Linked DNA regions of Parashewanella spongiae. The protein of the gene in region 2 interacts with the protein of the main gene of each other region in a pairwise test. Links are inferred from orthologs where the notes say so. Each region holds a gene or a part of one and is shown on either strand. Other genes may lie near its edges.

Region 1 (4,668 bases), 2.9 Mb from region 2 along the record:
TGCATGACGAAAGAAATGAACAATACCAATACCATGTCCATAGATGCCATTTGTGACTCATTATCTATTTCAAAGGCAACTTTTTATCGATATTTATCATTGTAATTCTAGCGATATAAAAAGTTGGGACTTATCGCAGCTATGTGGTCACTCCCCAATTAAATGCTCAACTCAGAGCTATGTATGCGCAAAAAGTACAAACGAAATTGGTGAAAACATAGTTATTACCGACATGCAAAGCTATAGTTATTACATTGCTACGTTGAGATAATTTTGTGAAGTGTTCTTTATAAACCAAAGTGTACGCATACAAGCTCCCGAAGGGCAAGGCTAAAGGTTTCCATTACTGCGTAGCACGTTCTTGAATTATCCCGACTAAAGCACGAAGTGCGTTGAAAGCCAGCTTTGTATGGCGTCCGTAGGGAATATTGTACTTCGAACATGCGCCCTGTACTTAAAACCTTTATCTCTTGATAAGTGAGAGATTAATTACTGTAATTGGTATTAGACTCTTCAAATTCGACCATAAACTTCGTTAGTGCCTGAACACCTTTTACTGGCATGGCGTTATAGATACTTGCTCTCATACCGCCTACAAGACGATGACCTTTCAAGGCGACTAATCCTTTATTTTTAGCCTGCTCTATAAACTCTGTTTCGAGTGTTCCCTTAGTGAGTTTAAACGTAACGTTCATCCAAGATCGGTTCTCTATCGCTACGTCATTAACGTACAGATTAGAGTTGTCGATACAATCATATAAAAGCTCAGCTTTTTTATAATTGTTCTCTTCAATTTGAGCCACACCACCGTTTTGTTTTAACCATTTAAACACTTCAGCAGCGAGGTACCATGCAAATGTGGGAGGTGTGTTATACATGGAGCCTGATTCTACTTGCATCTGATAATTAAAAATTGATGCTTGAGGCAATTTAGGAAGCTTGAGCATATCATTACGTATAATCACAATCGACAACCCTGATGGTCCAATGTTTTTTTGAGCACCAGCATAGATAACCGCATAACGACTGACATCGATTTGTCTGGACAATATATTCGACGACATATCAGCAACAATCGGCCAAGGTGAAGATATATCATCAAAAATTTCGATACCATCAACAGTTTCATTAGGGCAGAAATGTAAATACCTATATTCATCATTCATATTGTTAAAGTCTGGAATCGATATTGATTTTACTACTGGCTCAACTTCATTCTTCGTGACATCAATTGTATCAACGCCTTTTGGACCAACTAACCTAATTGCTTCTTCAGCCGCCGCTTGTGACCACTGCCCAGAAGTTAAATATAACGCTTTGCCATTACTGCCAAGAAAATTATTCACAACAGCAGCAAATTGTGCTCGTCCACCACCATGCATAAATAAAACGTGATAGTTATCCGGAATAGACATTAATTCACGTAAGTCTTGATCAGCTTGCTTTGCCAGTTTCTTAAATTCCGAACTTCTATGGCTAACTTCCATTACTGAAGTGCCTAAACCATCCCAGTTCAGTAGCTCTTTTTGAGCTTTCTTCATGACCTGAGCAGGTAGCATGGCAGGTCCTGCACAAAAGTTATAAACGTCTGTCACTGTAGAACTCCCAAAATAAGGTAAAAAAAGAGCGCCATTAGGCGCTCAATATTAATAGCAAAATTTATTCGTCACCAGTAGCTTCAGTTGATGCTTCATCAGAAACAGCTTGATCATCTGAAAAAGCACTCTGCTCATCTGTAATTTCAGAGCCTTGATTTTCTTCAAATTCGTCATCAGCACACTGAATCTCATCAATTCTTTGTAAACCGACAACACTCTCGCCTTCAGCAGTTCGAATAATAGTGACACCCTGAGTGTTACGTCCGATTGTAGAAACACCTGTTGCAGGTGTGCGTACAAGCGTACCTTTATCACTGATCAGCATGATTTCATCATTTTCACCAACTTGAACAGCACCAACAACTTCACCATTCCGTTCGCTGACTTTAATAGAAACCACACCTTTCGTTGCACGACTCTTAGCTGGGTACTCACTTAACTCTGTTCGCTTACCATAACCATTTGCTGTAACCGTTAAAATTGCACCATCTTCTTTTGGAACAATAAGAGAAACAACTTTTTGGCCATCTTCTAGTCTAATACCACGAACGCCAGTTGCCGTTCTTCCCATCGGGCGAAGAGAAAGAACTTCTTCACCGGTTTCTGGATCAATTTTAACTGCGCCGGTTGCAGCGTCACGAGCTTTCTCACCGAAGCGTACAACTTTACCTTCATTAGAGAACAACATGATCTCGTCATCACCATTTGTGATATCGACACCAATCAATTGATCTTCATCTTTTAAGTTAACCGCAATAATGCCGTTTGCTCTAGGATTACTGTATGCTTTTAACGGTGTTTTCTTAACCGTACCGTGCGATGTTGCCATGATAATGAATTTATCATCCGAATATTCACGTACAGGCAGAATCGCGGTAATACGTTCACCCTCTGAAAGTGGCAACAAGTTAACGATTGGGCGACCACGAGCTGTGCGGCTTGCTAGTGGTAATTGATATACTTTTAACCAATACATCTTACCAAAATCAGAGAAACACAAAATCGTATCATGAGTATTTGCAACCAGCAATTTTTCTACAAAGTCTTCATCTTTGACTTTCGTAGCGGCTTTGCCTTTACCGCCTCGACGCTGTGCTTGATAATCACTCAATACTTGATACTTGGCATAACCAAGGTGAGACAAAGTCACAACCACATCTTCTTCAGTGATCAAGTCTTCTAGACTCATATCAATTTCATTAGCATTAATTTCAGTTCGGCGCTCATCACCGAAATCAGTCATCACTAATTCAAGTTCTTCTTTAATCACTTCCATTAAGCGCGCAGGACTATTAAGAATGTGAAGCAATGCGGCAATAACTTCTAATAACTCTTCGTATTCACTCAAGATCTTTTCGTGTTCAAGACCCGTCAAGCGATGTAAACGAAGTTCCAGAATGGCTTGTGCTTGTTGTTCTGTTAAATAGTACTTATCGCCACGAATACCATATTCTGGATCTAACCACTCTGGGCGAGCCGCATCATCACCTGCTTTTTCAAGCATTCCTTTTACATTACCTAATGACCAACCTTCAGCAATTAGTTTTACTTTTGCTTCGGCAGGTGTCGGTGACGCTTTAATTAAAGCAATAATTGGATCGATGTTGGCAAGTGCGATAGCGAGTGATTCAAGGATATGAGCACGTTCGCGTGCTTTACGTAACTCATAAACTGTACGGCGGGTAACCACTTCACGACGATGAAGAACAAAGCATTCAAGCATTTCTTTAAGGTTGAAAAGTTTAGGTTGACCATTAGTCAACGCAACCATATTTATACCGAAAGAGCTTTGCATTTGGGTTTGAGCATATAAGTTGTTTAAAACAACCTCGCCTACTTCACCACGCTTAATTTCAATAACGATTCGCATGCCTTCTTTATCAGACTCATCACGAAGCGCACTGATGCCTTCTATCTTTTTCTCTTTAACAAGGTCAGCAATTTTCTCGATCAAACGAGCTTTATTCACTTGATACGGGATCTCAGTAACAATAATGCTTTCTTTATTATTTTTGTCCGTTTCAATAGTCGCTCTAGCTCGCATAACGGCACGACCACGACCCGTCTTGTACGCATCAATAATTCCTTTACGACCATTAATGAATGCAGCCGTTGGGAAATCAGGAGCCGGAATGTACTCCATTAACTCATCAATAGTGATTTCTGGATTATTAATTAAAGCTAAACAACCTTGAACAACTTCACTTAAATTATGAGGAGGAATATTGGTTGCCATACCAACCGCGATACCTGACGAACCATTAACAAGTAATGTAGGTATTTTCGTTGGCAATACAGCAGGAATAAATTCAGTGCCATCGTAGTTTGGTACAAAGTCTACTGTTTCTTTGTCAAGATCGGCCAATAATTGATGAGCTAACTTTTCCATTCGGATTTCGGTATAACGCATTGCAGCTGCTGCGTCTCCATCTACCGAACCAAAGTTACCTTGACCATCAACTAGCGTATAACGCATTGAGAAAGGCTGAGCCATACGTACGATTGTGTCATAAACCGCAGAATCACCATGAGGGTGATACTTACCTATCACGTCACCGACAATACGAGCAGACTTTTTATAAGGCTTATTAAAGTCATTCTTTAACTCGTTCATTGCAAAAAGAACACGACGATGTACAGGCTTTAAGCCATCACGTACATCAGGCAGTGCTCTGCCCACGATAACGCTCATTGCGTAATCCAGGTATGAATTTTTCAATTCATCCTCAATATTTATCGGTGAAATTGATGATGCCAGATCAGTCATAAACCGCTCGCTCTCCTGATGGTTTGCTGACGACACAAAATCCGTGTCATTGTCGAGCTGAAAAAACGTAATTTAACATTCTAACACAGTTATTTAATGCCGCCAGACCTAACAATCGATCTATCTGTTATTGTCTAATACATTTATTAATATAATCACAGAAAACCGAGAGTTAGCTGCAAAACACAGTATGTTTAAATGCTTGATATTTGTTCAATGAATAGTTAATTAATCCCCAAAATAAACATTTGAATTCAAAATCTTTGATTTTAGTTGCTCTTATGTTTATTTCGTTACCCATTA
Region 2 (8,497 bases):
GTTTGCTATCAAAAGCAGACTTAATGACTGAAATGGTCATGGAATTTACTGACACCCAAGGCACTATGGGCATGCATTATGCTCGCCTTGATGGTGAAACTGAAGCAGTAGCGGTAGCCATTGCAGAGCAATATTTACCTAAATTCTCTGGTGATCGAGTACCAGAATCTCATGTATCTTGTGCCGTAGCCTTGGCTGAAAAGTTCGATACTCTAGTGGGTATTTTTGGTATTGGCCAAGCACCAAAAGGCGCGGCGGATCCATTCGCACTTCGCCGTGCTGCCATTGGTATTTTGCGCACTATTGTTGAAAACAAACTGCCATTAGATTTAGTGGATTTAATAGCAAAAGCGCAATCATTACATGGCGACAGTGTAAGTAACGAAAACACGGCTGATGATGTACTGCAATTCTTAATGGCTCGCTTCCGCAGTTGGTACCAAGATAAAGGCGTTTCGGTAGATACTATTTTAGCCGTTTTAGCACGTACACCAACCCGTCCTGCAGATTTTGATGACCGTATAGCGGCCGTAACTGAATTTAGAAACCGTGAAGAAGCCGCCACACTTGCAGCCGCCAACAAACGTGTTTCTAACATTCTGGCTAAAGTTGAAACTATAGTCAGCAATGAAGTAAACCATGAGTTACTTCACGAGAACGCTGAAAAAGCTTTGGCAGAGCAATTAGTGGCACTTGAGCCGAAATTGGCTCCGTTGTTTACAGCAGGAAACTACGCGGAAGCTCTAAACTTACTTGCGGGTTTACGTAATACGGTGGATCAATTCTTTGAAGATGTCATGGTAATGGCAGATGATGAGGCGCTTAAGCATAATCGTTTAGCGCTATTAACTCGTCTTCGCGAGCAGTTCTTACACGTTGCTGATATTTCACTGCTGCAATAATTCCCAAAGTAAACAGAGTGTTACAAAAATTAATACCGAGGGTGGTTAAGTTTTCTTAACTGCCCTTTTTATTTTTCTACTCGGGTTAAAAAGGGATCCCTTTATGCTCCCATAAACAACAAAGTGCAATCTCAGGTGTCACCAAAAAACCACTGTGCAGAGTTAGCTCTTTACAAAGAGCACCAATTTTTGCACTTTCTTGATGTTCATCTTCAACCTCGCTATGGGTATAGTATTCCACCCAAAAATCGCCTTCACCAAAATCGATAATACTACATTGTTGTTCAGCAACTTCACTATTAACAATGGTTAAGTTTGGCACTCCACGATTAATTTGCTCCGTCTGTACAGACCAAAGTGCCATTGACTGTGGTAACAACTGACTCCCTAAAAATTCAAGGGAACTGGATTTACTTTCTCCAAACGAAAGCCTTTGCCAATGCTCCATTTTTTGCTCATTAGTCAGTTGCGTGTTTTTTCTATCAATATCAACAGTGTCACCATTCATCAGCTCAAGATGATAATTCCATCGCGAAATATCTCCCTTGAATTGTTTGTGAATATTCAAGCTACCTTCTGCATTCACCCCAGCTTTAACTTGATTCATTAGACTTGCTGCATCATCACTTTCTATAGCAACTTCCAGACTGATATTCAGCGAAGTGATACATAATCTTATTGTGTTCGGTTTTTGACTGGGCTGTATGATAAATTGAGATTGACAATGCTCATAGGATAAAGAGCGCAATGATAAAAAGCTTTTGATTTTTTCGCTTGAATCTTTACTGTGAAATATTTTAGTACACAATGATTTTGCAACAGAAACATTCGATTGAGTAACAAAATCAAGTAATGCATCCCATAACCTTTCTATGGAAGAAGACTGTTTATTTGCTTGCAACTGTTGGATTTGATCTCGATTGATCTGACGATTTCTAATTCCACCAAAGATCATTAATTCAGACATCAGGGGATACGCGGCTTTATTGGGTAAATTATGAGCTAATTTTATTCCCATTAAATAGAAACAACAAATAATACGACTGGTGAAAAGATTAATTATTAATCATTTTAATTTTTGATTGATTTAGGCATTAAAAAAGGAAGCCTTGGCTTCCTTTTTAATCAAATAAACTCTTAGGGATGTCGCAGTTCAAATAATACCAATTTAAATTTCAACGCTTAATTTGTCATACCTGCGAACGCAGGTATCCAGCGACTTGTGCCCAAATTAACCAAAGACTCTGGACTCCTGCGTTCGCAGGAGTGACGATAAAATTGGTATACATTCTTCCGCCACGTCCCTTAGGGAGCTAGCGCACCAATATTTGTCATACCAGCGAAAGCTGGTATCCAGTGGTTTTTATAGAAAAAAGCAAAGGCACTAGACTACCGTCATACAAAACTGTCGTTACTTCGTTTCCAGCCTGCGCTGGAGTGACGAGAACTCATCGGTATACTTTCTTCCGCAACTTTCCTTACTAGGGTCTATTGATCTTTCAGGATTAAATTTTGTGCTATTTGAGCATTTATCTGTTCAAGGCGTGAGCAGTGATGCTTAGCCATCTAAGTGAGCTGGTCACAACACAGAACAGTGAATGCTCAAAAGCATCGAAAAAAGAGAGAGCGTAAATTGGTCGCTCTTTCTAAATCAAAGGTGCTGCGTTATCGTTTTCTTATTTGGAAACGAAGTAACGACAGTTTTGTATGTCGATAATAACCAAACCTCACAAACTCTGCCTTGCATAAAATAACCAATTTATCGCTGCAAAAACAATCACGAAAGATCAACAGACCCTAGCAATTAAACATCTAAGTTAGCAACGTTTAGTGCATTTGATTCAATAAAGTCACGACGAGGTTCAACTTGATCCCCCATCAGTGTCGTAAACAACTGATCGGCTCCAACAGCATCTTCAATGGTTACTTGTAACATACGACGCTGATCAGGATCCATGGTAGTCTCCCATAATTGTTCGGGATTCATTTCACCCAACCCTTTATAACGCTGGATATAAAGACCACGTTTTGCTTCATTAACAATCCAGTTTAGTGCGTCGATGAAATTATCTACTTCTTTAACACGCTCACCACGTTGCACAAAACCGCCGTCTTCAATAAGACCGTTTATTTCAGCCCCAAGATCGGCAATGGCTTGGTAATCGTTGGATAAGAAGAAGTCGTTATTGAAAAGATAAACCGTATCAATACCGTGCTTACGAACATTAATACTTGGCAGGTACACTTTACGTTCATTATCAAGCACTGTACTGGCCGTATAAATGACCCCACCACTTTCAATATCCGTTAAGTTTTCCACGATTCCATTACACCACTGAGTCATGCTGGCTTCATCTGCCATCATTTGAGCATCAACTTTTGGTTGATACAGCATGCGATCAGTAATATTTTCAGGATAACGTTGATTTAAACGAGCAATAATAGCTTCAACTTCACGATATTGATTTACTAATTTTTCAAGTGGTGCACCTGAAATTCCCGGCACGCCTTTACTTGGGTATAAACTCGTACCATCTAATGCCAACATGGTTAGGTATTCAGTCATCGCAGGCTCATCTTTGAGGTACTGCTCTTGTTTACCTTTTTTCACTTTAAATAATGGTGGTTGGGCAATATAAACAAAACCACGTTCAATGAGTTCTGGCATTTGACGGAAGAAGAAAGTCAAAAGCAAAGTACGGATATGAGAACCATCCACGTCCGCATCGGTCATAATGATGATGTTATGGTAGCGTGTTTTATCAGGATCGTATTCGTCACGGCCAATACCACAACCTAATGCGGTGATAAGTGTCGCCACTTCCTGAGAAGACAGCATTTTATCAAAGCGGGCTTTTTCTACGTTAAGGATTTTACCTTTCAACGGCAAAATAGCTTGGTTTTTACGATTTCGGCCTTGTTTCGCACTTCCGCCAGCCGAGTCCCCTTCCACGATGTAAATTTCAGATAGACCAGGATCTTTTTCCTGACAATCGGCTAATTTACCCGGCAAGCCACCTAAATCTAATGCCCCTTTACGACGAGTCATTTCACGAGCTTTGCGAGCCGCTTCACGAGCACGAGCCGCATCAATGATTTTGCTGACAATTAATTTAGCGTCAGCTGGGTTTTCTAATAAATAATCATTCAGTTTTTCACCCATGGTTTGTTCTACAGCGCTTTTTACTTCACTTGAAACCAATTTATCTTTGGTTTGTGAACTGAATTTTGGATCCGGTACTTTCACCGAAATTACCGCTGTTAACCCCTCACGAGCATCATCACCGCTGGCGTTAGTTTTGCCTTTTTTGTTGAAGCCTTCACGCTCCATATAACTATTCAAATTACGTGTTAATGCACTACGGAAACCCGCTAAGTGAGTACCACCATCACGCTGAGGAATGTTATTGGTGAAACAAAAAATATTTTCTTGGTAACCATCATTCCACTGCATGGCTACTTCAACGGTAATGCCATCTTCACGCTCTTGCATGAAATGAAATACATCTTTGTTTACTGTGGTTTTATTACGATTAAGGTAATCAACAAAAGCACTAATACCGCCATCATACTTAAAGTATTCTTCTTTATTCTCACGCTCATCGCATAAAAGGATACCTACGCCAGAATTCAAGAACGATAATTCACGAACACGCTTGGCTAAAATATCAAAGTGGAAAAGTAGATTAGAGAATGTCTCTCCACTGGGCCAAAAACGAATTTCTGTACCGGTTTTATCCGTATCACCGATAGTAGCAATTGGCGCCTGAGGCTCACCCATCTTATAAAACTGCTCATAGACTTGACCATCACGACGGATAGTCAGCTGAAGCTTTTCAGATAAGGCATTAACCACTGAAACACCAACGCCATGTAAGCCACCAGATACTTTGTAAGAGTTATCATCAAACTTACCACCGGCATGTAAAACCGTCATGATGACTTCAGCCGCTGAAACGCCCTCTTCTGGGTGAATTGCAACTGGAATACCACGACCATCATCTTTAACAGAAACACTGCCGTCGCTGTGAATGGTGATTGTGATGTCATTACAATGGCCTGCTAAAGCTTCATCGATAGAGTTATCGACCACTTCGAACACCATGTGATGCAAGCCGGTGCCATCATCGGTATCGCCAATATACATCCCTGGTCTTTTACGTACTGCATCAAGGCCTTTTAGTACCTTGATACTCGAAGAATCGTAACTATTCTCTGACATATTACTCTCTCAAAGGTTGTTCAATTACCGTAACATTTCCCTGTTCCACATGAAACATCCTGTCAGGGGGGCAATGTAACGAATCAACTATCGCAGCAGGATCAATCGCGGTAACAAAAAGTTGTGCACCGGTGTCTGCTAACTGTTTCAATAATAACTGTCTGTGGCCAGCGTCTAACTCTGACGGTAAATCATCCACCAGATAAACACTGTGCTTATTAATTTGTTGCTTTAGCAATTTACCTTGAGCTATTCGCAATGCACAAACCAGTAATTTTAATTGACCACGAGATAATGCATCCTGAACAGGCATGCTACCAACCCGTAATCGTAAATCAGCTTTATGGGCACCACTACCAGTGTGACCACTGGCAATATCGCGAGCATACTGACTTTGTAACTGCTCTGAATACGTGGTTTTACTGTCCCAGCCTCGGGTGAAACTCACTTTCACTTCAACTTGAGGTAAAAACTTCTCAATTATACCTGTTAATAGCTCATTTAACGAGTGAACATACTGATTTCTAATTTCAGTCACTTGTTCAGTATAACGAATTAAATCTCGGTCCCAATACTCTATTTCTTGATAACTGGATTCACGCTTAAGCAGCTGATTTCGCTGCTTTAATATTCGCCTAACATTACTCCACGCTAAATAAAATTGTGGATCAGTATGAAACGCGCCCCAATCGATAAATTGACGTCTTGCTTTTGGGCCTTCAAAAAGCAGAGCAAAGCTTTCGGGGGTGATAACTTGAATAGGTAATGTTTCGGCTAAGGTGGACAAACGCTGTAATTTATTTCCATCTAAACGGACTTCAATATCACCATTGCGATGTCGCCTTAATCCTAATTTAGCCTGACCTTTATCTAAATTGAGTTGAGCAAAAAGTGTAAGTTGATCGCTGTCGCTCTTGATCACCCGCTGAGACAAATGACTTCGAAATGAACGTCCCATCCCTAAGAAATATATTGCCTCAAGTAAACTGGTTTTTCCGCTTCCATTTAAGCCATAGATCAAATTCAGCCCACCGCTTAATTGCAACTGGGCTGAATCAATATTTCTAAAAGAAGTAATTTGTAGTTGAGCTAAACTCATTTAATACTCAATGCAGACATCCACAGCATTACAGGCGCATTGGCATAACCACATACATAGAATCTTCTGCTTCGTGATTTTCAATTAATGCACTGGAATTATTATCAATTAAAGTGATACGAACATCATCAGCACTGATATGATTCAACACGTCTAATAAATAGCTCACGTTAAACCCTATCTCTAAGGTTTGGTTATCATACTCAACATCAATAATTTCTTCCGCTTCTTCTTGCTCTGGATTGTTCGCGGTAATTTTCAGTAAATTATTTTCAAGCTGGATCCGCACCCCGCGAAACTTTTCATTGGATAAAATAGACGCTCGCAGTAAAGCTTGTTTCAACTGATTACGGCTGGCTATAACAATTTTGTCACCGCCTTTAGGCAGTACACGCTCATATTCAGGGAAACGTCCATCTACCAGCTTACTGGTCAATTGAGCAGTATCTGTTGCAATTCGAATCGCATTCTCACCAATAGATATCGTCACCTGTTGAGCATCTTGATCTAGCAAACGCACCATTTCAACCACACCTTTGCGAGGTACGATAACTTGTTTTTCTGGTAAAGAAGCTTCAACTGTACGATGACTTAGGGCTAAACGGTGTCCATCGGTCGCAACAGCTCGCAGTACGCTGCCATCGGTTTCAAGCAATAGGCCATTGAGATAATAACGTACGTCTTGGTTAGCCATTGAGAACTGCGTCGAGTCAATGACTGAGCGCAATGTACTTTGTGCCAATGAAAAATTAATATCAGCTGTAAAAGAATCAATGTTTGGGTATTCATCTGCTGGCAAAGTCGCTAAGCTAAAACGACTACGACCTGAACGTAGCAGCCATTTATTATCTTGTTGTTCAACATACAGTTCACTTTGATCAGGCAAAGACTTCACAATATCCAACAACTTTTTGGCTGGCACAGTAGTTTTGTCTTCTTGTACTTCACCATTTACACTTGCTTCACCAACCAATTCAACTTCTAAATCTGTACCTGTTAACTTCAGTGAGTTACCACTTACTTCGACCAGAAGATTGGCTAATATAGGTGAATTATTTCTTTTTTCTACTGCTCCACACACTAATTGCAAAGGTTTTAATAGGGCATCCCTATCAATAGAAAATTTCATAATGTCCAATTCCCTGATTATTAAGAAGACAACGTTCTAATTAAATTAGCATAATCTTCTTTAATGTCATGATTTTCTTCGCGCAACTGCGCGATTTTTCTACAAGCATGCAAAACAGTAGTATGATCTCGCCCGCCAAAGGCATCCCCTATTTCGGGTAAACTCTGGTTAGTAAGTTCTTTAGCGAGCGCCATGGCGACCTGTCTAGGCCTTGCTACGCTGCGAGAGCGACGCTTAGATAACATATCTGCCATTTTAATTTTGTAGTATTCAGCGACTGTTTTTTGAATATTATCTACAGTTACTAATTTTTCTTGCAGAGCCAATAAATCACGTAATGCTTCACGCACAAAGTCAATAGTAATTGGGCGACCAGTGAAATTAGCATTAGCCATCACTCGGTTCAACGCCCCTTCTAATTCACGAACGTTTGAACGCAAACGTTTGGCGATAAAAAACGCCACTTCATGAGGCAGACTGATGTTACTCTCTTCCGCTTTTCGCATTAAAATCGCAACACGGGTTTCTAATTCTGGTGGTTCAATCGCAACTGTAAGTCCCCAACCAAAACGTGATTTAAGTCTTTCTTCTACGCCATCTATCTCTTTTGGATAACGATCTGAAGTTAAAATGATCTGATGGTTACCTTCCAATAATGCATTAAAGGTATGGAAAAACTCTTCTTGCGAGCGATCTTTATTGGCAAAAAATTGAATGTCATCGATAAATAATGCATCAACACTTCGATAATAGCGCTTAAATTCTTCAATGGCGTTATTTTGTAAGGCCTTAACCATGTCCTGAACAAAACGCTCAGAGTGCATATAGATGACTTTCGCGTCTGGATTATTTTTAATGATCCCATTACCGACCGCATGCAATAAGTGGGTTTTACCTAACCCCGTTCCACCATATAAAAATAATGGATTGTAAGCACCACCAGGGTTTTCAGACACCTGCATTGCAGCCGCTTTACCCAATTGGTTCGATTTACCTTCAACAAAATTATCAAATTGATAAGTTGGATTAATATTACGACGATGATTTGGGTTTGGAATATTTGCAGCCGCTTGTGGTGCAGGCGCATTTTTTTTAGGCTTAGACCGGGTTGGTTCGAAGCCCACTGTCGTCGGCACAGGTGAAGC

Evidence for each region.
Region 1: the proteins of gyrB (region 2) and gyrA interact in binary tests that used the Escherichia coli proteins (3 or more experiments, as listed by UniProt). The link is inferred for Parashewanella spongiae from one-to-one orthologs.

What each region holds. Positions count from the first base shown.
Region 1 is NZ_CP037952.1:2,948,524-2,953,191, forward strand. What follows is about bases 1,460-4,667. They hold gyrA (DNA gyrase subunit A), read right to left. Parts: upstream 4,366-4,667; coding sequence 1,660-4,365; downstream 1,460-1,659. Other genes in these bases: serC (3-phosphoserine/phosphohydroxythreonine transaminase), read right to left, coding at 1,460-1,595. Also shown: E2I05_RS23020 (helix-turn-helix domain-containing protein), read left to right, coding at 16-105; more of serC, read right to left, coding at 486-1,459. UniProt on the Escherichia coli protein: A type II topoisomerase that negatively supercoils closed circular double-stranded (ds) DNA in an ATP-dependent manner to maintain chromosomes in an underwound state.
Region 2 is NZ_CP037952.1:259-8,755, reverse strand. What follows is about bases 2,416-5,476. They hold gyrB (DNA topoisomerase (ATP-hydrolyzing) subunit B), read right to left. Parts: upstream 5,125-5,476; coding sequence 2,707-5,124; downstream 2,416-2,706. Other genes in these bases: recF (DNA replication/repair protein RecF), read right to left, coding at 5,126-5,476. Also shown: glyS (glycine--tRNA ligase subunit beta), read left to right, coding at 1-902; E2I05_RS00025 (hypothetical protein), read right to left, coding at 988-1,920; more of recF, read right to left, coding at 5,477-6,223; dnaN (DNA polymerase III subunit beta), read right to left, coding at 6,252-7,352; chromosomal replication initiator protein DnaA, read right to left, coding at 7,373-8,497. UniProt on the Escherichia coli protein: DNA gyrase negatively supercoils closed circular double-stranded DNA in an ATP-dependent manner to maintain chromosomes in an underwound state.